Regions from separate parts of the Erwinia sp. E602 genome, predicted to be linked through region 1. Evidence: predicted binding sites of a transcription regulator. Region 1 holds the regulator's gene; each other region holds the start of a gene.
What was found. Region 1 encodes PurR, which represses purine synthesis genes. Its sites were predicted from a motif close to CANGCAAACGTTTGCNTG; they were not measured.
Positions count from the first base shown of each region.

Region 2: the regulator PurR is predicted to act here: its motif matches at 5,985-6,002, upstream of carA (glutamine-hydrolyzing carbamoyl-phosphate synthase small subunit).
Region 3: the regulator PurR is predicted to act here: its motif matches at 2,027-2,044, upstream of rbsD (D-ribose pyranase).

Region 1 is NZ_CP046582.1:2,177,884-2,188,709, reverse strand. It holds gene sodC (superoxide dismutase family protein) at 1-465, opposite strand, end outside; gene GKQ23_RS11370 (DUF1289 domain-containing protein) at 589-828, opposite strand; gene GKQ23_RS11365 (TetR/AcrR family transcriptional regulator) at 1,075-1,668, shown strand; gene GKQ23_RS11360 (alkene reductase) at 1,713-2,816, shown strand; gene gloA (lactoylglutathione lyase) at 2,933-3,340, shown strand; gene rnt (ribonuclease T) at 3,445-4,113, shown strand; gene GKQ23_RS11345 (Grx4 family monothiol glutaredoxin) at 4,224-4,565, opposite strand; gene GKQ23_RS11340 (C40 family peptidase) at 4,946-5,794, shown strand; gene GKQ23_RS11335 (YnhF family membrane protein) at 5,854-5,943, opposite strand; gene purR (HTH-type transcriptional repressor PurR) at 6,239-7,264, shown strand; gene punR (DNA-binding transcriptional activator PunR) at 7,284-8,201, opposite strand; gene punC (purine nucleoside transporter PunC) at 8,315-9,514, shown strand; gene cfa (cyclopropane fatty acyl phospholipid synthase) at 9,841-10,826, shown strand, end outside.
Region 2 is NZ_CP046582.1:4,047,819-4,058,644, forward strand. It holds gene folA (type 3 dihydrofolate reductase) at 22-504, opposite strand; gene GKQ23_RS20225 (LysE family translocator) at 697-1,311, shown strand; gene carB (carbamoyl-phosphate synthase large subunit) at 1,374-4,598, opposite strand; gene carA (glutamine-hydrolyzing carbamoyl-phosphate synthase small subunit) at 4,614-5,762, opposite strand; gene dapB (4-hydroxy-tetrahydrodipicolinate reductase) at 6,231-7,052, opposite strand; gene GKQ23_RS20245 (hypothetical protein) at 8,142-8,456, shown strand; gene ispH (4-hydroxy-3-methylbut-2-enyl diphosphate reductase) at 8,557-9,510, opposite strand; gene fkpB (FKBP-type peptidyl-prolyl cis-trans isomerase) at 9,491-9,961, opposite strand; gene lspA (signal peptidase II) at 9,965-10,471, opposite strand; gene ileS (isoleucine--tRNA ligase) at 10,472-10,826, opposite strand, start outside.
Region 3 is NZ_CP046582.1:4,765,588-4,776,413, reverse strand. It holds gene qseC (quorum sensing histidine kinase QseC) at 1-582, opposite strand, end outside; gene qseB (quorum sensing response regulator transcription factor QseB) at 582-1,244, opposite strand; gene GKQ23_RS23480 (YgiW/YdeI family stress tolerance OB fold protein) at 1,465-1,860, shown strand; gene rbsD (D-ribose pyranase) at 2,056-2,475, shown strand; gene rbsA (ribose ABC transporter ATP-binding protein RbsA) at 2,483-3,988, shown strand; gene rbsC (ribose ABC transporter permease) at 3,991-4,959, shown strand; gene rbsB (ribose ABC transporter substrate-binding protein RbsB) at 4,987-5,868, shown strand; gene rbsK (ribokinase) at 5,927-6,856, shown strand; gene rbsR (ribose operon transcriptional repressor RbsR) at 6,861-7,862, shown strand; gene GKQ23_RS23445 (DHA2 family efflux MFS transporter permease subunit) at 7,859-9,259, opposite strand; gene GKQ23_RS23440 (hypothetical protein) at 9,350-9,652, shown strand; rRNA gene GKQ23_RS23435 (16S ribosomal RNA) at 9,810-10,826, shown strand, end outside.

The sequences.
Region 1 (10,826 bases):
GTCAGCATGGTTATCACCGCCAACGTGGACCATCAGCGCCTTGCCTTTGATCTCCGCCAGCGATTTTAAACGCGGTGCCAGCACCGGGTAAGTGGCCTTACCGTCGGCGGTGACGGCGATGGCCGGCAGATCGCCGAGGTGCCCCTTGCCCCACGGCCCTTCATGCTTGCCGGTGTTCTGCGGGTCCAGATGGCCGCCGGCCGCCCCGGCAGGAACCACCTTGCCGTCGGTGGTTTTGGCGTCACAGCTGCCGTTGGCATGCACGTGGAAGCCGTGAATACCCGGCGGCAGGCCGTGCAGCTGCGGTGTAAAGGTCAGACCATACTCGGTTTCAGCAATCGTCACATGACCCACGGGGCTACCCGGACCTTGCGGCGTGGCGAGTTTCAGTTCGACGGTCTGGCTGGCCGCCAGCGCGCTGCCGGACAGCATCAGGCCGGCGATAATGGCGGGAAGAGTTTTCATAGTGACTCCTTACGGGTTGCGGGCTTGAGGTTAAGCCTGGAAGGTTTTACGCAGGATGCGGTGAATATTGCCAAACTTTACGTGCTTCGGCGCTAAGGCGCAGCCGCAGGGAGTGCGACCAGGCTAAAACAGGTCGGGTTGCCCGGAGGGTTGCGCATCCGGCGTGGTCGGCTTATTGCGCTGGCGCAGCCGCCGCTGATGGCACAGGCGCAGCACGTTACGTTTTTGCGCATCGCTGTACGAGGTCCAGCCGAAGCGCTCTTCACGGCTGCGCAGGCAGCCGCGACAGTAGCCGCGTTCGTCGGCCTGGCAGATGCCGCGACAGGGGCTGGGCACCGGAAACATTTCAATCTGTTCTGCCACCTTCCCTCCCGATTGCATGACTCCTGACTCCTGACTCCTGACTCCTGACTCCTGACTCCTGACTCCTGACTCCTTCAATTGAAGATGCTACGGCATCAGCGTGCAAGCGGCGCAGGTCGGTTTCGCTAAAATCCTCACAATAATGGCGATGATCTGCCGGGTGCGGCTGTATGCGGACATGAACCGATCGTGCCGTCAGCCGGTTAAAGGTTGAAAGCGACCGTTTGGTCGGGTACGGTAAGCGCCATGAATAAAGCCACGCGTTATGACACCCGAGATCATATCCTCACCACCGGCGAGCGGCTCTGCGTGCAGCGCGGCTTTAACGGTATGGGTCTGATCGAACTGCTGAAGCAGGCCGGGGTGCCTAAAGGGTCGTTTTATCACTATTTCAGTTCGAAAGAGGCGTTTGGCGTGGCAATGCTGGAGCGCTACTTTGCCCGCTATCATCAGCAGCTGCGGATGTTTCTCGACGATCATCAGGGCGACGCGCGTCAGCGCCTGCTGGACTATTATCAGCAGTCGCTGACCAACGCCTGTGAAGAGAGCGCCTTTGCCGGCTGCCTGTCGGTGAAGCTGTCGGCGGAAGTCTGCGATCTCTCTGAAGATATGCGCCTCGCGCTGCTGGCGGGGTCCGGTGCGCTGATTGCCACGCTGGCAGAGGTGCTGTCGCTGGCCCAGCGCCAGCAGCAGCTGAGCGCTGAACTCGATTGCGCTGCGATCGCGCAGACGCTGTATATGCTGTGGCTTGGTGCCAGCCTGCAGAGCAAGATTGGCCGTGACCGCGCGCCGCTGCAGATTGCGCTGCAACAAATTGAACGCCTGTTAATCCCTGTTTAAAAAAAAACACTTTTACTAGTCGACCGGTCTACCAGGAGTAAGTTATGACAACCAACGTACTGTTTACACCATTGCAAACCGGCGCGGTGACCTTAAAAAACCGCGTTCTGATGGCTCCCCTGACCCGCCTGCGCAGCATTGAGCCTGGCGACGTGCCGACCCCGCTGATGGCGGAGTACTATGCGCAGCGCGCCAGTGCCGGGCTGATTATTACCGAAGCCACGCAGATTTCCGCTCAGGCCAAAGGCTATGCCGGCGCACCGGGCCTGCACAGCGCCGAGCAGATTGCCGCCTGGACCGCGGTTAACGACGCCATTCACCAGCGCGGCGGCCACAGCGCCGTTCAGCTGTGGCATACCGGGCGTATTTCTCACGCCAGCCTGCAGCCGGAAGGTGCCGCACCGGTCTCCGCCTCGGCGATCAATGCGGAAACCCGCACCTCGCTGCGCGACGCTGACGGCAATCCGATCCGTGAAGCTACCTCCACCCCGCGTTCGCTGGCCACGGAAGAGATTAGCGGTATCGTGGCCGATTTTGCTCAGGCGGTGGCCAACGCTCGTGAAGCCAACTTCGACCTGGTCGAACTGCACGGCGCGCACGGCTACCTGATTCATCAGTTCCTCTCGCCGGCTTCTAACCAGCGTGAAGATCGTTACGGCGGCAGCATTGAGAACCGCACCCGCTTTGCGCTGGAGGTGGTCGATGCCGCCATTGCAGCGTGGAGCGCCGATCGTATCGGCATTCGTATCTCTCCGCTCGGCCCGTTCAACGGCCTGGATAACGGTGAAGATCAGGAAGAAGCCGCCCTCTACTTCCTCGCGGAGCTGGCAAAGCGTCAACTGGTGTACCTGCATATCTCCGAGCCTGACTGGGCCGGTGGTAAGCCGTACAGCGAGGCGTTCCGTCGCGCGATCCGCAGCGTCTATCCCGGCGTAATTGTCGGTGCCGGCGGCTATACGGCGGAGAAAGCCGCGGCGCTGATTGACGAAGGGCTGATCGACGCGGTGGCCTTTGGCCGCAGCTATATCGCTAACCCGGATCTGGTAGAACGCCTGCAGGCTGACGCGCCGCTGAATGAACCACAGCCGGCAACGTTTTACGGCGGTGCTGCCGCCGGTTACACCGATTACCCGACGCTGGCGGGATAAAGCGCGGGTTTGTGATATAATAAATTGTTTTCATAGCGATAATTTCCCGCCCTGCGGGAAATTATCGTTTCAAACTCTGACGCCATCCCCCGATGGCGCTTATCAAAGAGGGTGCTATGCGTTTACTTCACACCATGCTGCGCGTCGGCGATCTGCAGCGTTCCGTTGATTTCTACACCAAAGTGCTGGGCATGCGTCTGCTGCGCACCAGCGAAAACGCCGAGTACAAATATACTCTGGCCTTCGTCGGTTACACCGAAGAGAGCGAAGGTGCGGTGATCGAGCTGACTTACAACTGGGGTGTGGACAGCTATGACCTCGGTAACGCCTACGGCCATATCGCGCTGGGCGTTGACGATGTTGCCGCCACCTGCGAGCGTATCCGCGGCGACGGCGGTAACGTTACCCGTGAAGCGGGCCCGGTCAAAGGCGGCAGCACCATTATCGCCTTCGTGGAAGATCCAGACGGTTACAAAATTGAACTGATCGAGAACAAACACGCCGGCCACGGCCTGGGCAACTGATTTTGCCCTGCGGATGCCTGCGGGCATCCGCGTCCCCCTGCTCTTCTGCTGCATCCCGCCGTTAAATTTGCCATAATGTGCGCTGTCTTTTTTGTGCCAATGAGATGCTGATGTCTGAACCAAATGAACTGAACACCCTGAGCAGCCGTTTTCGCGGTTTTTATCCGGTCGTTATTGATGTGGAAACGGCGGGTTTCGACGCCAAAACTAACGCCCTGCTTGAAATTGCCGCGATCACGCTGAAAATGAACGACGACGGCTGGCTGGAAAAAGACCAAACCCTGCATTTCCACGTTGAACCTTTCGTTGGCTCGGTGCTGGCCCCGGAGGCGCTGGCGTTCAACGGCATCGACCCGAAAAACCCGCTGCGCGGTGCCGTCAGCGAACACGACGCGCTGCACGCGATCTTCAAGCTGGTGCGTAAGGGGATCAAGGAGAGCGGCTGCAGCCGGGCAATCATGGTCGCGCACAATGCCACCTTCGATCTCAATTTTATGAACGCCGCCGCTGAACGCAGCGCGCTGAAGCGCAACCCCTTCCACCCGTTTGTCACCTTTGACACCGCAGCGCTGAGCGGGCTGGTGGTCGGGCAGACGGTGCTGGCAAAGGCCTGTAGCGCCGCGGGTATTGCGTTTGACAGTAGCCAGGCGCACTCGGCGCTGTATGACACCACCCAGACAGCCGATCTGTTCTGTGAGTTGGTCAATCGCTGGAAGCGTCTGGGGGGCTGGCCACTGGCCGCCGGACCGGCTGCTGGCGACGACGCACAATAGCGCTAGGCGGGCGTAATCCGCGCCCCGCATCCGGCTGGCGTTTCCGGCGCAGAGCCATAAAAAAACCGGAGCAGGCTCCGGTTTTTTAGTCTGTAGCGTCAGGCCGACGTTTATTCAGCGGCCGGGGCCGGGTACTTCTGTGCAGTCTCTTTGATCAGCTGCTGCAGTTCGCCGCGCTGGAACATCTCGATGATGATGTCGCAACCGCCGACCAGCTCACCGTCCACCCACAGCTGCGGGAAGGTAGGCCAGTTGGCGTACTTCGGCAGCTCAGCACGGATGTCCGGGTTCAGCAGAATGTCTACGTAGGCAAAACGCTCACCGCACGCCGACAGCGCCTGTACAGCCTGAGCAGAGAAGCCACAGCTTGGCAGTTTTGGCGACCCTTTCATGTAGAGCAAAATAGGGTTTTCTTCGATCTGGCGTTGGATTTTTTCAACAGTACTCATTATGACTTCCTCAGTACGCGACGACAAAAAAGGGATATTCGTGTTTCTGTATTGTAACGATTCTGCCCTGGCGATGAAAACGACATTTTCCGCATGGACAATGTGATCCAGAGCGCTATTTGCAAAATGATACATACAAAATAACATTTTCCTCTGGCTGATGCAGCGCCGATATTGATCTGAGTCAATTAAATCGCTGCGATAAGCATCTGAAAGTGTTTAATTTAACGCCGTTTAAATCTATTGCAGGATTGAAACAAAAAACACCTAACCCTCCGTTTAAAAGTTAGATTAGAATCATCGAGGCCTTCTGCTTTAATGCAGAAAATTCTTATCCAATTGCGCTGCGGGATGGTGCAGAGCACAAACTGTTAATGGGACCGATGCGTTTACTTATCACCCTTATCACGCTGGCCTTGGCACAGCTGTTCTTAAATGTGGCACACGCATCGCCACATGCCCCTGTTAACGCCAGCCAGCACAAGGCTGACCGCTCGGCTGCGCGCGATGATGAGCGGCGTAAACGCCGGCCGGTGAAGGCGGCAACCACCAAAAAGGTGAAAGAGCCGCTGGTTAAGAAAGTGAAAGAGAAAACCCCGCTGAAGAAAGCCACCACCGCCACGCTGCAGAAGCTTAAGCTGAAGAAGAAAACCGCCGCGCAGCCCGCCAGCCCGATCAAAACCGCGCGTACCAAAGCCACGGCAAAAAATGCCACGGCGAAGCTCGATAAAAAACGCTACGGGCGTCAGAAAGGTGAACGCAAAGCGCTGCTGGTGGAAGATGGCGATGCGCCGCTTAAGCTGAGCAAGGCGCACCGCGCCCGCTACCAGAAGGCCCGCGAAACGGCGATGAACAAGCTGATGGGTCAGCTGGGTAAACCCTACCAGTGGGGCGGCACCTCACCGAAAACCGGCTTCGACTGCAGTGGCCTGGTCTGGTACGCCTATAAAGACCTGGTGAAGTTCAAGATCCCGCGCACCGCCAATGAGATGTATCACCTGCGCGATGCGGCACAGATAAAACGCGACCAGCTGGAGAAAGGCGACCTGGTGTTCTTCCGCATTAACGGCCGCGGTACCGCCGATCACGTGGGCGTTTACCTCGGCGGCGGGAAATTTATTCAGTCACCGCGCACCGGCAAAGATATTCAGGTTAGCGCGCTGAGCGAAGACTACTGGCAGGAGCACTACATCGGTGCGCGCCGGATGATGACGCCTAAAACCATCCGCTAAGCGGGTCTGGCGGATTAAGGCAGAGAGGGAGAAGCCTGGCTTCTCCCTTTTTTTATGGCTCAGTGCATGACGGCGGTAAAGCTGAAAGCAATGATCATCGCCAGTGCGCCAACCGTGGTCAGCAGTGAAAATTTCAGATCGGTACTCATGGCTGCCCCTTAATAACCTTATTAAAATTAAGCCTGATAATTTTCCCACAGTTAACCGTAAAAATCTCGTCTTCTCGGCGCAGCCTTGCTAGAATCCGCCATTCCGTTGCGCAACATCAGCAAAACGGCATTTAGCCAGCAATGCATGTCACTTTTTCGGACGAAATCATCCCTTCCCGACCCTGTGAGACAGCGCCTGACACCTGACACCAGGTGCAGAAAATCGCGCGGCTAGCGCAAACGTTTAACCATTTTGTTATCAACAGGTTGCGATAACATCAGGAGTACTATTTGAATGGCAACAATTAAGGATGTGGCGAAGCTTGCCGGTGTCTCCACCACCACCGTCTCTCATGTGATCAACAAAACGCGTTTTGTTGCGGAAGAGACGCGTGAAGCGGTTTGGGCGGCAATCAAAGAGCTGCACTACTCCCCAAGTGCGGTTGCACGCAGCCTGAAGGTTAACCATACCAAAACCATCGGCCTGCTGGCGACCTCCAGCGAAGCGCCCTATTTTGCCGAAATAATTGAGGCGGTGGAAAACCGCTGTTTTGCCAAAGGCTACACGCTGATCCTCGGTAACGCCCATAACGACCTGCAGAAGCAGCAGGCGTATCTGTCGATGATGGCGCAGAAACGCGTCGACGGCCTGCTGGTGATGTGTTCCGAATACCCGGAAACGCTGATCGGCATGCTGGAAGATAATCGTAATATTCCGATGGTGGTGATGGACTGGAGCGAGTCGCACGGCGACTTCACCGACACCATTCTCGATAACGCCTTTGAAGGCGGCTATCTGGCCGGGCGCTACCTGATCGAACGCGGCCACCGCGATATCGGTGCCATTCCGGGGCAGCTGGAGCGCAATACCGGCGGCGGCCGTCACGCCGGCTTTCTTAAAGCGCTGGCGGAAGCCAACATTACCCTGCGCCCGGAGTGGCTGGTACAGGGTGACTTTGAGCCGGAGTCAGGTTATCGCGCCATGCAGCAAATTCTGATGCAGAAACAGCGCCCAACCGCGATCTTCTGCGGCGGCGACATCATGGCGATGGGGGCGATCTGCGCCGCCGACGAGATGGGGCTGCGCGTGCCGCAGGATATTTCGGTGATCGGTTACGATAACGTGCGCAACGCGCGCTACTTCTCACCGGCGCTGACCACCGTGCATCAGCCCAAAGAGCGCCTCGGCGAAACCGCCTTCGATATGCTGCTGGATCGTATTACCAGCAAGCGCGAAGAGCCGCAGACCATCGAGGTACACCCGACGCTGATCGAACGCCGCTCGGTGGCCGATGGTCCGTTCCGCGACTACCGCCGCTAGCCGTTCCGGGCGGCCTGCCTCAGCGGCCAGGCTGCTCGCTCAGCCACTCCGCGTTTAGCGTCTCCGTATCCCCCAGGTAGTCCAGCAACCACGCCAGCGCCGGTGAGGCGTTCTGCTCCGTCCAGCTCAGATAGCAGGGGCTGGCGTGATAGGGGGCCAGCAGCGTCAGCTCCTGCAGCAGCCCCTGTTGCAGCAGCGGCTGCGCCAGGTGCCCGGGCACCATCCCCACGCACAGCCCGGCCCGCAGACAGTCAAAGGCACTTTCCCAGTCCGGCACCACCATGCGGCGCTGATTGTCCAGCGCCCAGGTGGTACGCTTCGGCAGCGCGCGTGAGGTATCCTCCAGCACCAGCGACGGCCACTCGCGCACCGCCGCTTCGTCCGGCGGCGTGGCGGTCTGCAACAGCGGATGGCCCGGCTGCACCACGCAGCGCCAGTTCAGACTGCCCATATCGCGGAAGGAGAAGCGCCCGACCACCGGGATCGCCTGGGTAGCGCCGATCGCCAGATCGACGCGGCCGTCGGCCAGCGCATCCCACACGCCGTTGAACACCTCCTGCGACAGGTGCAGCTCGATATCCGGAAAGTAGCGATAGAAATCCACCACCAGCTGGCGGGTGCGTGCCGGCCGCACGATGCGATCCACAGCGATACTGATCTGACCGCGCCAGCCGTTGGCCACCTGCTGACAGCGGCGGCGGGTGGCAAGCATTTTTTTGATAACAGCTCGCCCCTCTTCGCTGAACACCCGCCCGGCCTCGGTCAGCACCACGTCACGGTGACGCCGCTCAAACAGGCTGACCGCCAGCCACTGCTCCAGCTGACGCACCGTATAGCTGATGGCGGAAGGCACGCGATGCAGTTCGGCCGCCGCTGCGGAAAAACTGCCGGTTCTTGCTACCGCATCAATCACTTCCAGAGAGTGTTCCGACCACATAGCCTTCCCTTCAATTTTTTTCACATCAGGTGGCGAATAATACCATTTCACAAGCCGTTAGCCGTCCCTTTACACTGCCAGCCGAAAAAAAACTCATCAAAGAGCACCTTCACATGCAATCTTTCGGATTTATGATCTACCTGGCGCTGCTGAGCATGCTGGGTTTCCTCGCCACCGATATGTACCTGCCGGCCTTCGGCGTGATGCAGCAGGATCTGCAGAGCAGCGCCAGCGGCATCAGCGCCAGCCTGAGCATCTTCCTCGCCGGCTTTGCCTGCGCGCAGCTGATCTGGGGGCCACTCTCGGACCGCATCGGGCGTAAGCCGGTGCTGCTGATGGGGCTGAGCCTGTTCGCCGTCGGCTGCCTGGCGATGCTGTGGGTGCACTCCGCCACCGCCCTGCTGGTCTGCCGCTTTGTGCAGGCGGTCGGCGTCTGCGCCGCCGCGGTCAGCTGGCAGGCGCTGGTGGTGGACCGCTATCAGGGCGCAAAAGCCAACCGGGTGTTCGCCACCATTATGCCGCTGGTAGCGCTGTCGCCGGCGCTGGCTCCGCTGCTTGGCGCCTGGCTGCTGTCGGCGCTCTCCTGGCGGGCGATTTTTATCGCCCTGCTGGTGATTACCCTGCTGCTGATCCTGATGACGCTGCTGCTGAAGTCACCGCGCGCGCGCCCCGCCGCCACCACTGAGGCGGCCGGCCCGGCCACCGGTTTTCTGACCTTAATGAAGTCGCCGGTCTACAGCGGTAACGTGGCGATCTACGCCGCCTGTTCGGCCAGCTTTTTCGCCTGGCTGACCGGCTCGCCGTTTATTCTCGGTGCCCTCGGCCTGTCGCCGGCGGATATTGGCCTCAGCTACGTGCCGCAGACCATCGCCTTCCTGGTGGGCGGTTTTGGCTGCCGCGCACTGCTTAATCACCTGAGCGGCCGCCAGCTGCTGCCGTGGCTGCTGCTGTTTTACAGCATCAGCATATTTGCGCTGTGGCTGGTGGCCCGCGAAGCGCAGCCCTCGCTGGTGGCGCTGATGGTGCCGTTCTGCGGCATGGCGATGGCCAACGGCGCGATCTATCCGATCGTGGTTTCTAACGCGCTGCTGCCGTTCCCGCAGGCCACCGGTAAGGCCGCCGCGCTGCAGAACATGCTGCAGCTGGGCCTGTGCTTTGCCGCCAGCCTCGCCGTCTCTGCCGGCATTGACGCCGCGTTACATACCACGGCGCAGGTGATGTTGCTGACCATTTTACTGGCGGTTCTCGGCTATCTGCTACAGTTCAAAGCCGCGAAACAGGCCCGGCTGCTGGCGCAGCAGGAGCAGCAGTAAACGCGGAATGCGATTGATTCGCAGGCTAAAGATAAGCCATTGAATATTTTCACGGGTGAGCATATACTCGCCAAAAAACGATAAAACAGCCTTTTATTAACCGCTTAGCAAGCCGGTCTTTTAGCCGTTAAAAGACCGGCATTACAACCTGACAAGGTCGTCATGGTGTTTCCGACGCAGCACGCGTTACGGCCTCGCAGCATTGCATCAATCCTCTTTAAACGTCGGATTTCAAGCCACGGCAATCTGCCGTGACTTCTCTCACAAACTTGCAGAAATTGACTATCCTTTTTCTGAGGTTTCAGTCACAGGGTGATGGAGAAGCTATGAGTTCATCGTGTATTGAAGAAACGATTCTTGAAGATAATCCGTGGTATCGCATCGTTCATGAGATGTTAAGCCAGGCGGACGTGGCCATTAACGGTTCGCGGCCTTGGGATATTCAGGTCAGCCACCCCGGGTTTTTTAAGCGCGTGCTGCAGGAAGGCTCACTGGGGCTGGGCGAGAGCTATATGGACGGCTGGTGGCAGTGTGAACGTATCGACCAGTTTATCCAGCGTATTCTGCAGGCGCATATTGACCAGCAGATCCCTCACCGTTTTAAAGACACCCTGCGGGTGCTGGTGGCCCGCCTCACCAACCTGCAGTCGCGCAAACGCGCGTGGATCGTCGGCAAGGAGCATTACGATCTCGGCAACGATCTGTTCTCACTGATGCTTGACCCTTATATGCAGTACTCATGCGGCTACTGGAAAGAGGCCACCACGCTGGAACAGGCGCAGGAAGCCAAGCTCAGAATGATCTGTGAGAAGCTGCAGCTGGCTCCCGGCATGTCGCTGCTGGATATTGGCTGCGGCTGGGGCGGGCTGGCCGAGTTTGCGGCGCGCCACTACGGGGTCAGCGTTTACGGCGTGACCATCTCCGCCGAGCAGCAAAAGATGGCGCAGCAGCGCTGTGACGGGCTGGATGTGACCATTCTGCTGCAGGACTATCGCGACCTTGACCGGCAGTTTGACCGCATCGTTTCGGTGGGCATGTTTGAACACGTTGGGCCCAAAAATTACGCCACCTACTTTAAGGTGGTGGATCGTAATTTAAAGCCCGACGGCATTTTCCTGCTGCACACCATCGGCGCGAATAAAACCAACAGCGACGTCGATCCCTGGATCAACAAGTATATCTTCCCCAACGGCTGCCTGCCCTCGGTGCGCCATATTGCCGACGTCAGCGAGCCGCATTTCATTGTTGAAGACTGGCACAATATCGGGGCGGACTACGATCTGACGCTGATGGCATGGTATCAGCGCTTCCT
Region 2 (10,826 bases), 1.9 Mb from region 1:
AGATGTCAGCAGCGTGACGACTTAGCGGCGATCGAGGATCTCAAAGCAGAAGCTGTGGGAGTTCTTGTCGTCGGCGTCGTGAAATTCGCTAAAGGTTGACTGCCACTCATCCGGCTCATAGTCCGGGAAATGGGTATCCCCTTCCACTTCCGCGTCAATGTGGGTCAGATAGAGACGATCGGCACGCGGCAGCAGCTGCTCGTAGATCCGTCCGCCGCCGATCACCATCAGTTCTTCCACGTCGCCTGCTACCTGCAGCGCTTCGTCAATCGAGCTCACCCAGGTCACACCATCGGCATCGCCAGGTTTACTGCTAATTACAATATTCAGCCGTCCTGGCAGCGGGCGTCCAATCGACTCCCAGGTACGCCGCCCCATCACCACCGGCTTGTTCAGCGTCTGGCGTTTAAACCACGCCAGGTCAGCAGGCAGGTGCCATGGCATGGCGTTTTCCATACCAATTACGCGATCGGCCGCCAGGGCCGCAATCAGGCTAATCATCATATCAAACTCAGCAGGGGGTAAAATTCGCGCCATCATACGGAAAGGCGAAACTTTCGTCGATAGGTAAGCGCTGCATATTCCGTAAAGGTTGTTCAGCGCGGCCTTTACGTGCTCTGCCTCTCACCATTTCGGCCACCACACTCCCCCCTTCGTGCTAAACTTCGCCCTTTACACTCCCTGCAGAAACCGATCATGTTTGAAACTACGCTGTTCGTTGCCACCATCGCCACGCTGGGCATGCTCTCCCCCGGCCCCGATTTTTTCCTGGTGGTGAAAAATGCCGCCCGCTATTCGCGCCGCGCCGCGCTGATGACGGCGATGGGCGTTAACTGCGCGGTCGCCACCCATATGGCTTATTGTGTGGCCGGCCTGGCAGTGGTCATCACCACCACGCCGTGGCTGTTTATGCTGCTGAAATATGCCGGTGCAGCGTACCTGATCTGGATCGGTATTCAGGCGCTGCGGGCGCACGGCGGCAGCAGGCTGGATCTGAATAGCGTGGCGCAGGAACCGGTGACGCTGAGTAAAGCCTTCCTGCAGGGCTACCTGTGTAACCTGCTCAACCCGAAGGCGACGCTGTTTTTCCTGTCGGTATTCACCCAGGTGCTCAGCGTCGACTCCGGCGTCGGTGAGAAACTCTGGTATGCCGGCATCATCCTCGGCCTCTCCACGCTGTGGTGGCCGCTGCTGGTGTTTCTGATCCAGAGCGCACCGGTGCGTGCCGGGCTGACCAAAGCCCAGCGCATCATCGACAAACTGCTGGGCGGCGTGCTGATCGCGCTGGGCATCAAGGTGGCGCTCTCCTGATAGATCCCCCCTATAAAAAAACCCCGCTCGGAAGCGGGGTTTTTTACAGCTGTTGTCAGCGATTAACCGGCGATCTGCGCGTGCATTTCCTGCACTGAAATCACCCGGTCAGTCGCGCTGGAGTTCAGCGAGGTGGTGGTGGCGAAGGCACCGTTCAGCGTGGTGTCGTAGTGCACCTTGTACTGCAGGGCACTGCGGCGGATCAGCTTGGAATCCTCAATCGCCTGGCGGCCTGCGGTGGTGTTCACGATGTAGGCGTATTCACCGTTCTTCAGGCGATCCTGAATGTGCGGGCGGCCTTCGTGCACCTTGTTTACCCGGCGTACGACGATACCCGCGGCTTCCAGCACCGCAGCGGTGCCGGCGGTGGCGTCCAGCTCAAAGCCGTAGCTCTGCAGACGCTGTGCCAGCTCAACGATACGCTTCTTATCGCCTTCGCGAACCGACAGCAGCGCGCGGCCGCTCTTCTTCATGTTGCTCTGCGCGCCGAGCATCGCTTTGCAGAAGGCTTCCGCAAAGCTGCGGCCGACGCCCATCACTTCACCGGTTGAACGCATTTCCGGGCCGAGGATCGGGTCAACGCCCTGGAACTTGTTAAACGGCAGCACCACTTCCTTCACCGAGTAGTACGGCGGGATAATCTCTTCGGTCACGCCCTGCTCGGCCAGCTTTTTGCCTGCCATCACGCGGGCAGCCACTTTCGCCAGCGGTACGCCGGTGGCCTTGGAGACGAACGGCACGGTACGGGCGGCACGCGGGTTCACCTCAATCAGGTACACCTCGTTATCCTTCACCGCGAACTGCACGTTCATCAGGCCGCGTACGCCCAGCTCGAAGGCCAGTTTCTCGACCTGCTGACGCATGACGTTCTGGATCTCTTCGCTCAGCGTGTAGGCCGGCAGAGAACAGGCGGAGTCACCGGAGTGCACGCCGGCCTGCTCAATGTGCTCCATAATGCCGCCGATCAGCACCTGGTCGCCGTCGCAGATGGCATCAACATCCACTTCCACCGCGTCATCAAGGAAGCGGTCCAGCAGCACCGGCGCGTCGTTCGAGACGGACACCGCGGTGTTGAAGTAGCGCTTCAGGTCGATTTCGTCGTAGACGATCTCCATCGCGCGGCCGCCCAGCACGTAGGACGGGCGCACCACCAGCGGATAACCGATGATCGCCGCTTTCTCTACCGCCATATCGATGGCGGTCACCGTGGCGTTAGCCGGCTGTTTCAGTCCCAGGCGATCGACCGCCTGCTGGAAACGCTCGCGGTCTTCGGCACGGTCAATCGAATCCGGGCTGGTACCGATCACCGGTACGCCTGCTGCTTCCAGCGCGCGCGCCAGCTTCAGCGGGGTCTGGCCACCGTACTGCACGATCACGCCTTTCGGCTTCTCGATGCGCACGATTTCCAGCACGTCTTCAAAGGTCACCGGTTCGAAGTAGAGACGGTCAGAGGTGTCGTAGTCGGTTGACACGGTTTCCGGGTTACAGTTGACCATGATGGTTTCGAAACCGTCTTCACGCAGCGCCAGCGCGGCGTGAACGCAGCAGTAGTCGAACTCAATACCCTGGCCGATACGGTTTGGACCGCCGCCCAGCACCATGATTTTGTCACGATCCTGGCTCGGGTTAGACTCGCACTCTTCTTCATAGGTGGAGTACATGTAAGCGGTATTGGTGGCGAATTCCGCCGCACAGGTGTCCACGCGTTTGTAGACCGGGTGCAGGTTATGCTGCTCGCGCAGCTTGCGGATTTCGGCTTCCGACACGCCGGCCAGCGCCGACAGGCGGGCATCGGCAAAGCCTTTACGTTTCAGGTTACGCAGGAAGTCGTAGTTCAGGCCGTTAACGCCCTCTTTCGCCACCTGCTGCTCCAGCTGCACCAGCTCTTCAATCTGCACCAGGAACCAGCGGTCAACGTTGGTCAGCGCGAAGATATCCTCCACGCTCAGGCCGGCACGGAAGGCGTCCGCGATGTACCAGATACGGTCTGAGCCGGCATCTTTCAGCTCGCGACGGATGGTGGTCAACGCTTCCGGGTCGTTAAGGTCGACTTTCGGGTCGAAACCGGTCGCGCCCACTTCCAGGCCACGCAGCGCTTTCTGCATCGATTCCTGCAGGGTGCGGCCAATCGCCATCACTTCACCGACCGACTTCATCTGGGTAGTCAGACGGTCATTCGCACCGGCGAACTTTTCAAAGTTGAAGCGTGGGATTTTAGTGACCACGTAGTCGATAGAGGGTTCAAACGAAGCCGGGGTCAGGCCACCGGTGATATCGTTGGTCAGTTCGTCGAGGGTGAAGCCTACTGCCAGCTTGGCGGCGATTTTAGCAATCGGGAAGCCGGTCGCTTTTGAGGCCAGCGCCGACGAGCGCGACACGCGCGGGTTCATCTCGATAACGATCAGACGGCCGTTCTCCGGATTCACCGAGAACTGAACGTTAGAACCGCCGGTCTCCACGCCGATTTCACGCAGTACCGCCAGCGAGGCGTTACGCATGATCTGGTACTCTTTGTCGGTCAGCGTCTGGGCTGGCGCTACGGTAATCGAGTCACCGGTGTGGATGCCCATGGCATCGAAGTTTTCAATCGAGCAGACGATGATGCAGTTGTCGTTTTTATCACGCACCACTTCCATCTCGTACTCTTTCCAGCCAATCAGCGACTCGTCAATCAGCAGCTCGTTGGTTGGCGACAGATCCAGACCGCGTTCGCAGATCTCTTCGAACTCTTCACGGTTGTAAGCGATACCGCCGCCGGTGCCGCCCATGGTGAAGGACGGACGGATGATGCACGGGAAGCCGACGTCAGCGGCAACCGCCAGCGCTTCTTCCATGGTGTGTGCGATACCGGAACGCGCGGTGTCCAGACCGATCTTCTTCATCGCCACATCAAAGCGGCGACGGTCTTCGGCTTTATCAATCGCGTCGGCGGTGGCGCCGATCATGGTGACGCCGAACTCGGCCAGCACGCCCTGACGTTCCAGCTCCAGCGCACAGTTCAGCGCGGTCTGGCCGCCCATGGTCGGCAGAACCGCGTCCGGGCGCTCTTTTTCGATGATCTTACGCACCACTTCCCAGTTGATAGGCTCGATGTAGGTGGCATCGGCCATTTCCGGGTCGGTCATGATGGTGGCCGGGTTAGAGTTCACCAGGATAACGCGGTAACCCTCTTCACGCAGGGCTTTACACGCCTGGGCGCCGGAGTAGTCAAATTCACAGGCCTGGCCGATAACGATCGGGCCAGCACCGAGGATCAGGATACTTTTTATGTCTGTACGTTTTGGCATTTTTTCGCTCCTGATTTATTTCGCGGCAGAACGGTAAGCGTTAATCAGTTCGATAAAGTGATCGAACAGCGGTGCAGCATCGTGCGGGCCTGGGCTGGCTTCAGGGTGCCCCTGGAAGCTGAACGCCGCTTTATCGGTGCGGTGAATACCCTGTACCGTGTGGTCAAACAGTGAGGTATGGGTCACGCGCAGGTTAGCCGGCAGGTTGCTGTCATCAACGGCAAAACCGTGGTTCTGCGCGGTGATCATCACGGTGTTGTTGTCGTGATCTTTCACCGGGTGGTTGCCGCCGTGGTGGCCGAGCTTCATCTTCACCGTTTTAGCCCCGCTGGCCAGCGCCAGCAGCTGGTGGCCTAGGCAGATGCCGAACACCGGGATGTCGGTTGCCAGCAGACGGGTGATGGCGTTAATCGCGTAGTCACACGGCTCCGGGTCGCCCGGTCCGTTAGAGAGGAACACGCCGTCCGGATTCAGGGCCAGCACCTCTTCTGCAGAGGTCTGCGCCGGCACCACGGTCAGGCGGCAGCCGCGATCCACCAGCATGCGCAGGATGTTGCGCTTCACGCCGTAGTCATAGGCCACCACGTGGAACGGCAGCTCCGCAGCGGTTTTCGCCGCCGGCAGTTCATCTTCCAGCGTCCAGCTGCCCTGTGCCCATTGATAGGCATCCGGGGTGGTGACTTCTTTTGCCAGGTCCATGCCTTTCAGGCCCGGGAAGGCTTTAGCCTTTTCCAGCGCCACCGCGGCGTCCAGCGCGTCACCGGCAATGATGCAACCGTTCTGTGCCCCTTTTTCGCGCAACAGACGGGTCAGCTTACGCGTATCGATATCGGCAATAGCGACAATGTTGTGGCGAACCAGATACTCAGACAGCCCTTCTTCATTACGGTAGTTGCTGGCAATCAGTGGTAAATCACGAATAACCAGGCCCGCGGCATGTACCTGAGTGGATTCTGCATCAGCGGCGTTAGTGCCGACATTGCCGATATGGGGATAAGTAAGAGTAACGATCTGGCGGGAATAGGAAGGATCAGTGAGGATTTCTTGATAACCGGTCATTGAAGTGTTGAAAACAACTTCTCCCACTGCCGATCCGGTTGCCCCGATGGCCCGACCGTGGAATTGGGTTCCGTCTTCCAGAACCAAGAGCGCTGACTTAATCAAAACATCCTCCAGGGAATAAACAGTCACAATATCTGCATATTAATTCAGGATTGCCCCTAAAATCAACGTCAAAACTGCCTGAATGCTCAGTTTTTGGCAAATTGCGCGCATTCTAATGATAGCCCCGCCTAATGTCTACCCTGAGAGCCACTTTTTCTTATTTTTTTAACTCACTGAACGGAAAATCAGTAGATTGGCGATAAAAAGGGAACATATCCTGGTGATAAAACCGTTTGCCTGACGGCTTACGCATAAAAACAGAGGGAAAAGTGTGAAAAACCAGACCAAATGGTCAAAATTATTATCTTTGGCGACCAGTAAAATCAATAAAAAGCAAATTTCAGACCGCTGAAACAAAATAAACAACGAAGGTCTTTTTTTTACAAAATAAAAAGGGCAATAAAAATTATTGCCCACTCAATCATAACCTTATGATTGTAATAACCACATCACGATGGTGCACAACACTTACAAATCTTCCAGATTAAGCACGCTTCTCATATCAAAGAGACCTGATTTATGCGCACTCAACCAACCAGCCGCACGAACCGCACCATTAGCGAAGGTCATCCGGCTTGAAGCCTTGTGGGTAATCTCTACCCGCTCACCGATATCCGCAAACATCGCGGTATGCTCACCGACGATATCGCCGGCGCGTACGGTGGCAAATCCGATAGTCTGCGCCTTGCGCTCGCCGGTAATGCCTTCACGGGCGTAAACCGCGTGCTCGTTCAGGTTCCAGTCCATCGCATCGGCAATCGCCTCACCCATCGCCAGCGCGGTGCCGGACGGCGCATCCACTTTATGACGGTGGTGGGCTTCAATAATTTCGATATCCGCGTAGTCGCCCATCACTTTGGCGGCTTTTTCCAGCAGCTTCAGTACCAGGTTAACGCCGACGCTAAAGTTAGCGGCAAACACGATGCCAATCTCTGCCGACGCGGCCTTAATCGCCGCCTTGCCCACCTCATCAAAGCCGGTGGTACCAATCACCATCGCTTTGCCATGCTGGCGGCAAAAGGCCAGGTACTCCAGGCTGACTTCCGGGCGGGTAAAATCGATCAGCACGTCGAAGTCATTTACCACCGCGTTCAGGCTGTCGCTGATTTTCACCCCCAGCGCACCGCTGCCCGCCAGTTCACCGGCATCAGCCCCCACCAGCGATGACCCGGCACGCACCACGGCGGCCCCCAGACGAGCGCCTTCGGCCTGTACAGTGGCCTGAATCAGCTGACGTCCCATACGCCCGGCGGCTCCCACCACGGCGATACGGATTTCTGCGTTACTCATAATTATTCCCAGTCTTATATCAATGCATGCAAAGCGCACACAGATTAACCACGCGTTAACTACTGTGCCACAATTAAAAGCGGATGATTAGAATTTTACGCCAGCGCGCAATCATTATCAGTAAAACGAATTTTTGTAAGGATTCAGAGGGTAAGCGAGTCGGTGCCCGGTTGGCTTGCCTCTTCCGGGATCGTGTTGCTGGTGGGTTCAGTGATTACGTCGTGATTGCGTCGCTGGTGGGCTCTGTGATCGTGTCGCTGCCGAACCCGGAGGCTGGGTCGGCCGTTGGCGGCAGATCGCCGGGTCGCCGTGACCCCATCCATGGGGGCTCGGACGGCGCGTCCATGCGCCGTACGCCCGGCTAACCTGTCCACCAACGGCCTCCCCTCCCAGCTATTGCGTAGCTTTAGTAAAAACCATGCACAGGCGGAGTTATGAGGATTTTGAAGTCTTGAAGACTTGAAGACTTGAAGGGTTTAAGGCAGCAACACAGAAAATTACAGGCAATCGGGGTTTATCCGGATAAGCGGACCTTCGGGCACAGGGACGTGCCCGACAGAGCCCAGGGATGTTACTGGCGTGTCCGCGTTCCGGATAAACCCCGATAAGCCAGGTGCCCGAATCCATAGCGACCCGGCTCCAAAGCCACGCCCCAATACGCCAGCCTCCTGAATCCGCAGCGACCCGGCCCTAAAGCCACGCCCGGACAGGCCAGACTCCGAGCCCACAGCGACCCGCCCCAAAACCACGCCCATTAAACCCGAAACACAAAAAATCTCATGGATACTTTACGAAATAAAGCAGGAAAAGCGGTTATTTAAAAAACATTCATTGAAAAAAAACACGCTGTCCTTTAACAAGGAGTTTTCGGACATCAGGCTGGAGTCACGATGAAGGAAAAGATCTTAATCTTCATACTCTGTTTTTTAATTTACTTTTTCACGGTCTGGCTGGTTATGTCAGTTTTTAAGGACACCTTCCTGCCAGGAAGCACTATCGTGCAGGGGCTGGTTTTTTCTTTCGCTATTTTAATAGCGTTCAGGGTAAAAAAATCATTCTCTGGTAAACACTAATTAAGGAAAATCTGTAATGAAAACACTTTCATTTGTTAACTATCGGTTGGTCAGTGGCGCAGGTGACACATTTAGCGGTGCCGCTCTGGCCGGAGCAGTCGCTGGCGGAGCCGTTACCGGAGGCCTGGCAGGAGCCGCAATAGGTGGTGTAGGCGCACTGCCTGGTGCGCTGGGTGGCGCAGCGCTGGCTGGTGCAGGTTATACAGCGAATCAACTTATTCAGGGATTTCTGGACAATGGCCAGTCGTGGCCAGCAGGCGCAGACTTCAGTTCTTTCGAAATTCTAAATGGATTTCTGAAAAAATCAAAAGAAGGTGGCGGGCCTCTTTGAAATTCAGGCACAGGTCGACGGTTTTACTCGTCGAAACCGATAAAAAAGCATCACCGCTTTATTGCCCGGCAAGCGAACGCTGCCGGGCAATATTTATTTCTTAGTCAACCTGACGCACGTCGACGCGCAGCTCTTTCGGTACTTCGAATACGATGTTCTCTTCGCGGCCGATCAGCTCAATCGCTTCCACGCCGCCCAGCTCGTTCAGACGCTGGATCACCTGCTGCACCAGCACGTCCGGTGCTGAAGCCCCGGCGGTGACGCCCACGCACTTCGCGCCCCTGACCCACTCCTCCTGAATATCTTCAGCGGAGTCGATCAGCCGCGCCAGCTTACCGGCACGCTGTGCCAGCTCCGCCAGACGGTTAGAGTTAGAGGAGTTCTTCGAACCGACCACCAGCACCACGTCGGCATCCTTCGCCAGCACCCGCACCGCTTCCTGACGGTTGGTGGTGGCGTAACAGATATCGTCTTTTCGTGGCCCGACAATCTTCGGGAAACGGGCGCGCAGAGCATCGATCACCTCGTAGGTGTCGTCCACCGACAGCGTGGTCTGCGTCATAAAGCACAGGTTATTCTCATCCTTAACCTGCAGCTTCCACACGTCAGCCGGCTGCTCCACCAGATACATCCCCCCTTTCGGGTTATTGTACTGGCCCATGGTGCCCTCCACCTCCGGATGCCCGGCGTGACCGATCAGGATCGCTTCGGTCCCCTTACGGCTGGCGCGCGCCACCTCCATATGCACCTTGGTCACCAGCGGACAGGTGGCATCAAACAGCATGGTCAGATCGCGGGATCTGGCTTCGGCCCGCACCGCCTGCGACACGCCGTGTGCCGAAAAGATCAGGATCGAGCCGTCCGGTACTTCGCTAATCTCTTCGATAAAGATCGCTCCGCGCTCGCGCAGGCTGTTCACCACATAGCGGTTATGCACCACTTCATGGCGCACGTAGATCGGTGCGCCATACATCTCCAGCGCACGCTCCACGATGCTGATGGCACGATCGACCCCAGCGCAGAAACCGCGCGGGTTAGCCAGCATGATCTGCATGGGTGCCCTCCAGTACCGGATCGATCTCCAGCACTTCTATATCAAAGTGAATGGTCTGCCCGGCCAGCGGATGGTTGAAATCCACGGTGATGGAATCACCGGAGATTTCACGGATCACGCCCGGCATCTCGTTGCCATCCATGCCGCTGAACAGCATGATTGCACCGATCTCCGGTTCGCCGGCCTGGACAAAATCACGGCGCGAAAAATACTGGATCAGATCGGGGCTGATACCGCCAAACGCGTCCTCAGGCGGGAGTGCGAAGGCGTGCTTATCGCCCACCTTCATCCCCACCAGCTGGCTTTCCAGCCCGTCAGACAGGCTACCGTCGCCGAGGCGAAACAGCGCCGGTTTGCCGTTACTGCGCGTTGACTCTGCAGTAGAGCCATCCGCCAGCTTTAAGGTGAAATGCACCAGCACCGCGCTATCGTGCTGTACAGAATCGGTCATGCCTTACCCTTTGCTCTTAGCCGGTTTGCTGGCAGGGCTGATAAACCCTTCCAGCACGATTAATGCTGCGCCAATGCAGATGGCGCAGTCGGCGATGTTAAAGGTGGCAAAATGCCAGTCACCGACGTAAAAGTCGATAAAGTCCACCACAAAGCCATGATATGACCGGTCAAACAGGTTGCCCGCCGCCCCGCCAACGATCAGCGCGTAGGCGATGTTGTTCAGCTTCTTGCTCGCCGGGCTGCGGTACATCATCACCAGCAGCGCCACCACGATGGCAATGGCAATGCCGGCGAAGAACCAGCGCTGCCAGCCGCCGTGATCGGCAAGGAAGCTGAATGCCGCACCGTAGTTGTGCGCATAGAAGAAGTTAAAGAACGGTATCACCGGCATCGTCTCATGCAGCATCAGCGTATCCATAATCCACTGCTTGCTGCCGAGATCGATAACGATGACCAACAGCGCCAGCCACAGCCAGCGCAATCCGGTTGAGAGTACAGGTCGGCTCATTTATGCAAACTTACGTTGTTCGCCGCTGCCCGCGACGTTGGTGACACAGCGGCCACAGATATCGGCATGTTCAGCGTTCTGACCGATATCGGTGGTGTAATGCCAGCAGCGCGGACACTTGTCGCCTGCGGCTTTGTGCAGACCAATTTTCAGGCCTTTTACCGTCTCACTCTGCTGAGCTTCAGCCGGCGCCTGCGCCAGTTCAGCCACCTGCGCACCCGAGGTCAGCAGCACAAAGCGCAGCTCGTCACCGAGGCTGTTCAGCTTCGCGGCCAGCTCCGCGTCGGCATACAGCGTGACGCTGGCTTCCAGCGCGCCGCCGATCTGTTTGTCGGCACGCGCCTGCTCGAGAACC
Region 3 (10,826 bases), 2.3 Mb from region 1:
CAGCTGATGGGTCAGACGCTTAAGCGGCGACAGCTGGTGGCTGACCAGCCACAGCATCAGCAGCAGCATCACCGGCAGCGCCAGCAGCCAGGGCAGCAGGCTGGCCTGCACCAGATCGCGGGTCATATCCTCGCGATACTCCCACTCCTGGCCGACCACCACCCGTGACTGCCCGTCTGCGCTGGTTAGCCACAGCAGCCGCCAGCGGTCGTCATCGCCGCGCAGCTGGCCGTCACTGAAGCCGTCCTGACCCGGGTGCCAGAGAAAATTGCGACCGTTATCGCCGTCGTTAAGCAGCATGCGGCCGTCGCGGCTGAACACCGCAAACGCCAGCGCGTCGTCATCCTGCTCGCCGCGGTGGTGGCGCAGCATTTTTTTGCTTTTCGGCAGCGGCCCGGCATCCGCTACCGGCTGCTGCTGCAGGGTGGTCAGCCGCTTGGCAAACAGCATCTGCTGGGTGTCGAACAGCTGATTGATATTGTGCCGCGTCTGCCACCAGGTGCCGACCGCCGCCGCGCCCCAGCACAGCAGGCTCAGCAGCAGAAAGCCCAGCATCAGACGCAGGCGTAAGCTGTGCGGCATCACGGCGCCTCCCCCAGCGCGTAGCCGACGCCGTGGACGGTGCGGATAAAGCTGCTGCCGAGCTTTTTACGCAGGTGGTGAATATGCACCTCCACCGCGTTGCTGGAGACGTCATCCTCCCAGCCGTACAGCTTCTCCTCCAGCTGCGCGCGGGTCAGGATCCGTCCGGCGTTGAGCAGGAACAGTTCCAGCAGCGCCAGCTCGCGCGCCTTTAACGGTAAGGATTCGCCGTGCAGGGTGGCGGTGTGCGCGGCGGGGTTGAGCACCAGCCCGCCGTGCTGCAGGGTGGGTTGCAGCTGGCCGTGGCGGCGTCGGATCAGCGCCTGCAGGCGAGCCGCCACTTCGCTCAGGGCAAAGGGTTTGCACAGGTAGTCGTCGGCACCCTGCTGTAAGCCGCTGACCCGCTGCTCCAGCGCGTCGCGGGCGGTAAGGATCAGCACCGGCTCGTCCTGGCCCTGCTGCCGCCAGTGGCGCAGGATCGCCAGCCCGTCGATCTCCGGCAGGCTCAGGTCCAGCACCACCGCGTCATAGGGGGCGGCGCTCAGCGCCTGCATTCCCTGCGTGCCGCCGGTGAACCAGTCCACGCTGAAGCCCAGTTTTCCCAGCCCGGCCTGCAGGCCGTCGCCGATCAGGCGATCATCTTCCACCAGCAAAATTCTCATCGTTTCTCCCTCTCAGTTAACGGAGTTATACGAAGCATCCGTCGTGCTGTACAGGGCGCGAGGCGGAAATTGCCGTGATTTACGCAGCCTGAAGAAAAATCGCCACCGCCGCCTGCGCCTTAAGATCCTGTTAAGAACCCTTTGCTGTAATGACCGCTCAACAGCACGTATCCGGCAGCGATGGCTGCCCTGTTCAGGAAGAAAGGAGCACATAATGACGATGAAAAAATCAGCCGCGCTGCTGGCGATTACCGCCCTGATGGCTACCCCGGTACTGGCCGTACAGCAGGGTGGGTTTGTTGACCCGAACGCCGCCTCACCGCATACGCAGCAGGGCGGTTTTAGCGGACCTGATGGCAGCCTGGTCACCGTGAAGCAGGCGCTGGATATGAAGGATGATGCCTGGGTGACGCTGCGCGGCACTATCGAAAAGCGGGTGGGCGATGAGGACTATCAGTTCCGTGATGCTACCGGCACCCTGCAGGTGGAGATCGACCATAAACGCTGGGACGGGCAGACCATCGGCCCGCAGGATAAGGTTGAACTGCAGGGTAAACTGGATAAAGACTTCAACTCCGTCGAGCTGGACGTAAAGCAGGTACGTAAAATTCCCTGACGGAGATAGCTCCGCGTCATAAAAATGTCACCGTAATGGCAGTGGAACCGCTGCCATTTTACCCCTAAAGCAAATTGCCCGCCCGCGTCAGCGAAACGTTTCGATAGCGATCACATTTTCGCATTTTCCCGATTGTTTTCCCCTGCCTGTTTCTTACACTGCAGTTCAGCGAAACGTTTCGCTCTGGAGTGGAAAATGAAAAAAGGCACCTTACTGAATTCTGATATCTCAACCGTGGTCGCGCGCCTCGGCCATACCGACACCATCGTGATTGGCGATGCCGGCCTGCCGGTGCCGCACGGCCCGCAACGTATCGATCTGGCCTTAACTCACGGTATTCCCAGCTTCTTACAGGTGGCGCAGGCGGTAACGGATGAGATGCAGGTCGAGAGTGCTACGATTGCGGAAGAGATTAAACAGCATAATCCGCAGCTCCACGCCCAGCTGCTCACGCTGCTTGAAACATTGCAACAACACCAGGGAAACCTTATTACCCTTCATTACGTCAGTCACGTTCAGTTCAAACAACAAACTCAAAGCAGCCAGGCGGTCATTCGCAGCGGGGAGTGCTCTCCGTATGCCAATGTGATCCTCAGCGCTGGCGTGACCTTCTGAGGCCGTTATGCAACCTTTACTGCAACTGAAAGGCATCGAAAAATCGTTTCCGGGGGTGAAAGCCCTCTCCGGTGCCGCGCTCAACGTCTACCCCGGCCGCGTGATGGCGCTGGTGGGCGAGAACGGCGCGGGTAAATCGACCATGATGAAGGTGATGACCGGCATCTATCAGCGTGACGCCGGCAGCTTTGTCTGGCTGGGCAAAGAGACCACCTTCAACGGGCCGAAAGCGTCCCAGGAAGCGGGGATCGGCATCATCCATCAGGAGCTGAACCTGATCCCGCAGCTGAGCATTGCCGAAAATATCTTCCTCGGCCGCGAGTTCGTGAATCGTTTCGGACGCATCCAGTGGAGCAAAATGCACAGCGAGGCCGACGCGCTGCTGAAACGCCTCAACCTGCGCTTCAGCAGCCACCGGCTGGTGGGCGATCTGTCGATCGGCGATCAGCAGATGGTGGAGATCGCCAAGGTGCTGAGCTTCGAGTCAAAAGTGATCGTCATGGACGAACCGACGGACGCCCTGACCGACACCGAAACCGCCTCGCTGTTCCGGGTGATCAACGAGCTGAAGGCGCAGGGGTGCGGCATCGTCTATATCTCGCACCGGATGAAAGAGATTTTTGAGATCTGCGACGACGTTACCATTTTCCGCGACGGGCAGTTTATCGCCGAGCGTGAGGTGGTCTCGCTCAGCGAAGAGTCGCTGATTGAGATGATGGTCGGCCGCAAGCTGGAAGATCAGTATCCGCGTCTGGATAAAGCGCCGGGCGGGGTGCGTCTGAAGGTTGATAATCTGTGCGGCCCGGGGGTGGATGACGTCAGCTTTACCCTGCGTAAGGGCGAGATCCTCGGCGTAGCCGGGCTGATGGGCGCCGGGCGTACCGAACTGATGAAAGTGCTGTACGGCGCGTTAAAGCGTTCCGCCGGCACGGTGACTCTCGACGGACAGGCCGTCACCGCGCGTTCGCCGGAAGAGGGGCTGCTGAACGGCATCGTTTATATCTCTGAAGACCGCAAGCGTGACGGGCTGGTGCTCGGCATGTCGGTAAAAGAGAATATGTCGCTGACCGCGCTGAAGTACTTCAGCCACGGCGGCGGTCGCCTGAAGCATGCGGAAGAGCAGCTGGCAGTGGGCGACTTTATTAAGCTGTTTAACGTCAAAACGCCGTCGATGAACCAGCCGATTGGCCTGCTCTCCGGCGGCAATCAGCAGAAAGTGGCGATTGCCCGCGGCCTGATGACCCGGCCAAAGGTGCTGATCCTTGATGAACCGACGCGCGGCGTCGACGTCGGGGCGAAGAAAGAGATCTATCAGCTGATTAACCAGTTTAAAGAGGAGGGGCTGAGCATCATCCTGGTCTCTTCCGAAATGCCGGAAGTGCTGGGCATGAGCGACCGCGTGCTGGTAATGCACGAAGGCCGCCTCAGCGGTGACTTCCCGATTGAACAGGCCTCGCAGGAAATTCTGATGGCGGCGGCAGTAGGTAAACATTACAGCGCGGAGCTGGCATAACTATGAGTACGCAAACTATCCCTTCACGCCGGCTGATCAGTAAGGCCTGGCTGCTGGAACAGAAGTCGCTGATTGCGCTGGTGGTGTTGATCGCCATCGTCTCCAGCCTCAGCCCAAACTTCTTCACCGTGGCAAACCTGTTTAACATTCTGCAGCAGACCTCGGTTAACGCCATTATGGCGGTGGGCATGACGCTGGTGATCCTCACCTCCGGCATCGATCTGTCGGTGGGATCGCTGCTGGCGCTGACCGGCGCGGTGGCGGCGTCGATCGTCGGCCTGGAAGTTAATGCGCTGGTAGCGGTGGCGGCAGCGCTGGCGCTGGGCGCGTTGATTGGCGGCATTACCGGCACCATCGTGGCCCGCGGTAAAGTGCAGGCGTTTATCGCCACGCTGGTGATGATGCTGCTGCTGCGCGGTGTGACCATGGTTTATACCAACGGCAGCCCGATCAATACCGGTTTCAACGACAACGCGGATCTGTTCGGCTGGTTCGGCATCGGCCGCCCGCTGGGCATCCCGACCCCGGTGTGGCTGATGGCGATCGTGTTTCTCGCCGCCTGGTACATGCTGCACCACACTCGTCTGGGCCGCTATATCTATGCGCTGGGCGGCAACGAATCGGCTACCCGCCTCTCCGGCATCAGCGTTAACCGGGTAAAAATCATCGTTTACGCGCTGTGCGGCATGCTGGCGGCGCTGGCGGGCACCATCGAGGTGGCGCGTCTCTCCTCGGCACAGCCAACGGCCGGTACCGGTTACGAGCTGGATGCGATTGCGGCTGTGGTGCTGGGCGGTACCAGCCTGGCCGGCGGGAAAGGCCGCATTATGGGCACGCTGATCGGCGCGTTAATCCTCGGTTTCCTTAATAACGGGCTCAACCTGCTCGGCGTTTCTTCTTACTACCAAATGATCGTCAAAGCGGTGGTTATCTTGCTGGCGGTGCTGGTAGACAACAAAAGCAGTAAATAACTCTTTTACCTTACACAGGATACGTACATGAAGATGAACAAACTGACTGCACTGGCCGTACTGCTTGGCGCCACCCTCAGCGCCAGCGCCATGGCTAAAGACACCATCGCTCTGGTGGTCTCTACCCTGAACAACCCGTTCTTCGTGTCTCTTAAGGATGGCGCGCAGAAGGAAGCGGACAAGCTGGGTTACAACCTGGTCGTGCTGGATTCACAGAACAACCCGGCAAAAGAGCTGGCGAACGTGCAGGATCTGACCGTGCGCGGCACCAAAGTGCTGTTGATCAACCCTACCGACTCTGATGCGGTGGGTAACGCCGTGAAGATGGCCAACCAGGCTAACATTCCGGTGATCACCCTGGACCGCGTGGCTGCTCAGGGCACGGTGGTCAGCCATGTCGCTTCTGACAACCGCTTTGGCGGCAAGACTGCCGGTAACTTCCTGGCCAAAAAGCTGGGTGACGGTGCGAAAATTATCGAGCTGGAAGGCATTGCCGGTACCTCAGCAGCGCGTGAGCGCGGTGAAGGTTTCAAACAGGCCGCCGACGAACACAAGTTCAACATCCTGGCCAGCCAGCCAGCGGACTTTGACCGTACCAAAGGCCTGAACGTGATGCAGAACCTGCTGACCGCGCATCCTGACGTGCAGGCCGTGTTCGCGCAGAACGATGAAATGGCGCTGGGCGCATTGCGCGCATTGCAAACCGCAGGAAAATCTGATGTTCTCGTGGTGGGCTTTGACGGCACGCCAGACGGCGTGAAAGCAGTCGAAGGCGGCAAACTGGCCGCGACCGTAGCTCAGCTGCCGGAGCAGATCGGCGTTATCGGCGTGCAAACCGCGGATAAAGTGCTGAAAGGCCAGAAGGTTCAGGCCATTAACCCGGTAGACCTGAAGCTGGTCACCAAATAAATCAAAGAAAAGCATGGCACGCGCCACCTTCGGGTGGCGCACTTATCTGGATACTCTCATGACGAAAACCGGCAAACTGGCTGTCCTTGGCAGCATCAACGCAGATCACATCCTTAACCTGGCCCATTTTCCCCGTCCGGGTGAAACGGTGATCGGCAACCAGTATCAGGTGGCCTTTGGCGGAAAAGGAGCTAACCAGGCTGTGGCGGCCGGGCGCAGCGGTGCCGACATTGCTTTTATCGCCTGCGTCGGTGACGACGACATCGGCGAGCGCGTGCGCCAGCAGCTGGCCAGCGATCGTATTGACATCACCCCGGTTGCCGCAGTGGCGGGCGAACCGACCGGCGTGGCGCTTATTTTTGTTAATGGCGAAGGTGAAAATACCATCGGCATTCATGCCGGTGCCAATGCGGCACTGACCCCCGACCGCGTGCAGCAGCATCAGCAGGTGATTGCCGATGCGGACGCGCTGTTAATGCAGCTGGAATCGCCGCTGGAGAGCGTACTGGCGGCGGCACAGATTGCCCGTCAGCACCATACTCAGGTGATCCTCAATCCGGCACCGGCTACGGCGCTGTCTGACCAGCTGCTGGCGCTGATTGATATCATCACCCCGAATGAGACCGAGGCGCAGATCCTCACCGGCGTCGTCGTCGATTCTGACGCTGCCGCTGCGCAGGCCGCGTCGGTACTGCATGCGAAAGGCATCAGTACCGTACTGATTACCCTCGGCAGCCGCGGCGTCTGGCTCAGCGAGCAGGGTAACGGCCAGCGCGTGCCCGGTTTTCGCGTTGAAGCGGTGGACACCATCGCCGCTGGCGATACCTTCAACGGCGCGCTGATCACCGCGCTGCTGGAGCAGCGGCCGATGACCGAAGCCGTGCGTTTCGCGCATGCGGCCGCGGCGATTGCCGTCACCCGTCGTGGCGCACAGCCCTCCGTTCCCTGGCGTGAAGAGACAGACGGCTTCTTGCAACAGCAGGAGTAAATGTGTGGCCACTATGAAAGACGTCGCCCGCCTGGCGGGCGTCTCTACTTCTACCGTATCGCACGTAATCAACAACAACCGCTTCGTCAGCGAGGCGGTGCGTGAAAAGGTGACCGCGGCGATCGGCCAGCTGAACTACGCCCCCTCGGCGCTGGCGCGCAGCCTGAAGATCAATCAGACCCGCACCATCGGCATGCTGCTGACCGCCAGCAGCAACCCGTTCTATTCGGAAGTGGTGCGCGGCGTGGAGCGCAGCTGCTACGAGCGCGGCTACAGCCTGGTGCTGTGCAATACCGAAGGTGACGAAGACCGTATGAACCGCAGCCTGGAAACGCTGTTGCAAAAGCGCGTGGACGGCCTGCTGGTAATGTGTACCGAGAGCCATACCCCAGCCGCCGATATCCTTAAACGCTATCCGACCATCCCCTCGGTGATCATGGACTGGGCTCCGTTCGAACAGGGCAGCGATATCATTCAGGATAACGCGTTGCTGGGCGGTGACATCGCCACGCGGTTTCTGATCTCGCGTGGCTATACGCGCATTGCCTGTATCGCCGGGCCGCAGGATAAAACCCCCGCCCGCCTGCGGCTTGAGGGGTATTGCCAGGCGATGCAGGCCACCGGGCTGCCGATCCTGCCGGGCTACGTTATTGAGGCTGATTTCGAATTCCAGGGCGGTTACAACGCCATGAATGCGCTACTGGCGCTGGAGCAGCCGCCACAGGCGGTGTTCACCAGCAACGATGCGATGGCGGTGGGCGTCTACCATGCCCTCTATCAGGCCGGGCTGACCGTGCCGCAGGATATGGCGGTGATGGGCTACGATGATATTGAACTGGCGCGCTATATGACCCCGCCGCTGACCACCATTCATCAGCCGAAAGATGAACTGGGCCAGCTGGCGGTGGATACGCTGCTGCAGCGGCTGAACCAGCCCGGTGCCAGCCCGCAACTGCTGGTGCTGACCCCGGAGCTGGTGGAGCGTGATTCGGTCGGGGAACGTTAAACCGGCTTCTTCTTATCGCGATCGCTGATTAGGTTGCGGCCATCGCCCGGCTTCAGCAGCAGGAACACCCCCGCAGACAGCACGGTGATCGCGCCCATGGTCAGGAAGGTGGCGTGGAAGTGTTGCAGGGTGGTGCCATCGAAGTTCTCATAAAAGCGCAGCACGGCGGCGCTGACCGCCACGCCAAAACCTATCGCCAGCTGCTGAGTGACCGCCAGCATGCTGTTGCCGCTGCTGGCGTTGGCATCGCTCAGGTCGGCCAGCGTAATGGTGTTCATCGCGGTAAACTGCGTCGACATCGCCATACCCAGCACAAACAGCGGGATTAGCAGCGTCGCAATGCTCCAGCTAGCCGACTGCAGCGAGAAAGAGGCGATCAGCACGCCGATAATCACGCTGATGCCGGTCAGCGTTTTGCGATAACCGTACCAGCGCAGCACGCGCGTCACGGTTGATTTGGCCAGAATAGATCCCAGCGCAATCGGTGCCACCATAAAGCCGGCCAGCAGCGCGGTGTAACCGAAGCCGACCTGCAGCATTAACGGCATTAAGAACGGCACGCAGCCGGTGCCCAGCCGTGAAGCAATGTTGCCGACGATGCCCACCGAGAAGGTGCGGGTCTTAAACATCGGCAGCGGCAGCAGCGGGGAAGGGTGTCGCCGCGCGTGTACTATATATAGAAGCAGCAGCACAATGCCGCCCGCCAGCACCCCGCCGGCGACCAGGCTGGATACCACCCGCTCACCAAACAGCTCAATCCCCCCGGAAATGCCGACCAGCCCCAGACCAAACAACAAAAAACCTGCCAGGTCGAAGCGACGTTTCGGGGTGGTAAAGTCAGGCATATATTTGCGGGCATAGAAGATGCCGAGCAGGCCGATCGGAATGTTGATTAAAAATATCCAGTGCCAGCTGGCCCAGGTGACCAGCGCGCCGCCCAGCAGCGGCCCCAGCACCGGGCCGACCAGGCCGGGCATGGTGACAAAGTTCAGCACCGGTAGCAGCTCGCTGCGCGGATAGGCACGCAGCAGCGCCAGGCGTGCCACCGGCATCATCATCGCACCACCGATGCCCTGGATAATGCGCGAGGTGACCAGCATCGCCAGAGAGCCGGAGAGCGCACAGGCCAGTGAACCGAGTGAAAACAGCAGCACGGCAACAATGAACACCTTACGGGTACCGTAACGATCGGCCAGCCAGCCGCTGACCGGGATCAGCATTGCCACCGTCAGGGTGTAGCTGATAATTGCCGACTGCATCGCCAGCGGAGAACGCTGCAGGCTGTCAGCGATAGCGGGCAGCGCGGTGTTGAGGATGGTGGCATCCAGCGCCTGCATAAAGAAGGCCATGGCGGCGATCCACGGAAGTCCGGCCATACTGCGCGCGGATTTGATCATGGGTGGTCCTTTTATTGAGGGTTATGGTACCAAAAGTGCACCTGACGCAGAGAGAGTAGCAGCTCTGTTATGTCAGCGGGGAGGTGTTACATGTCTGTTCTGGCCGAAATTGCGCTTTTAATGCGCCGTTATTGTGTGTTTTTACCGCTTATGACCAAAAAAACGGCTCTCAGTCATTTTTTTGCAATAAACACTTGTCACCCGTCGGGAACTCCCTATAATGCGCCTCCATCGACACGGAACAACGGCTTACAGGCCAGCGTGTTGAGAGGTTCAGGAAGTTCTGAACCGCCGGAAAAAACTTCTCAAAAAGAAGTTGACTCCGAAGGAGGAAAGCGTAATATACGCCACCTCGCAACAGGAAGCTTCGGCACTGATTGCACCGCTCTTTAACAATTTATCAGACAATCTGTGTGGGCACTCGCAGGATTGATATCAGACACCTTCGGGTGTCAAAAAATATCAAGTCTCACGAGTGAACACATAATGAAATTCATTATGACGTTTTACAGATGAGCATCGCTGCACTTGTTGCAGCAAATCGAACTTTTAATTGAAGAGTTTGATCATGGCTCAGATTGAACGCTGGCGGCAGGCCTAACACATGCAAGTCGAACGGTAGCACAGAGAGCTTGCTCTTGGGTGACGAGTGGCGGACGGGTGAGTAATGTCTGGGAAACTGCCCGATAGAGGGGGATAACTACTGGAAACGGTAGCTAATACCGCATAACCTCGTAAGAGCAAAGTGGGGGACCTTCGGGCCTCACGCTATCGGATGTGCCCAGATGGGATTAGCTAGTAGGTGGGGTAATGGCTCACCTAGGCGACGATCCCTAGCTGGTCTGAGAGGATGACCAGCCACACTGGAACTGAGACACGGTCCAGACTCCTACGGGAGGCAGCAGTGGGGAATATTGCACAATGGGCGCAAGCCTGATGCAGCCATGCCGCGTGTATGAAGAAGGCCTTCGGGTTGTAAAGTACTTTCAGCGGGGAGGAAGGCGATGAGGTTAATAACCTCGTCGATTGACGTTACCCGCAGAAGAAGCACCGGCTAACTCCGTGCCAGCAGCCGCGGTAATACGGAGGGTGCAAGCGTTAATCGGAATTACTGGGCGTAAAGCGCACGCAGGCGGTCTGTCAAGTCAGATGTGAAATCCCCGGGCTTAACCTGGGAACTGCATTTGAAACTGGCAGGCTAGAGTCTTGTAGAGGGGGGTAGAATTCCAGGTGTAGCGGTGAAATGCGTAGAGATCTGGAGGAATACCGGTGGCGAAGGCGGCCCCCTGGACAAAGACTGACGCTCAGGTGCGAAAGCGTGGGGAGCAAACAGGATTAGATACCCTGGTAGTCCACGCTGTAAACGATGTCGACTTGGAGGTTGTGCCCTTGAGGCGTGGCTTCCGGAGCTAACGCGTTAAGTCGACCGCCTGGGGAGTACGGCCGCAAGGTTAAAACTCAAATGAATTGACGGGGGCCCGCACAAGCGGTGGAGCATGTGGTTTAATTCGATGCAACGCGAAGAACCTTACCTGGCCTTGACATCCACGGAATTCGGCAGAGATGC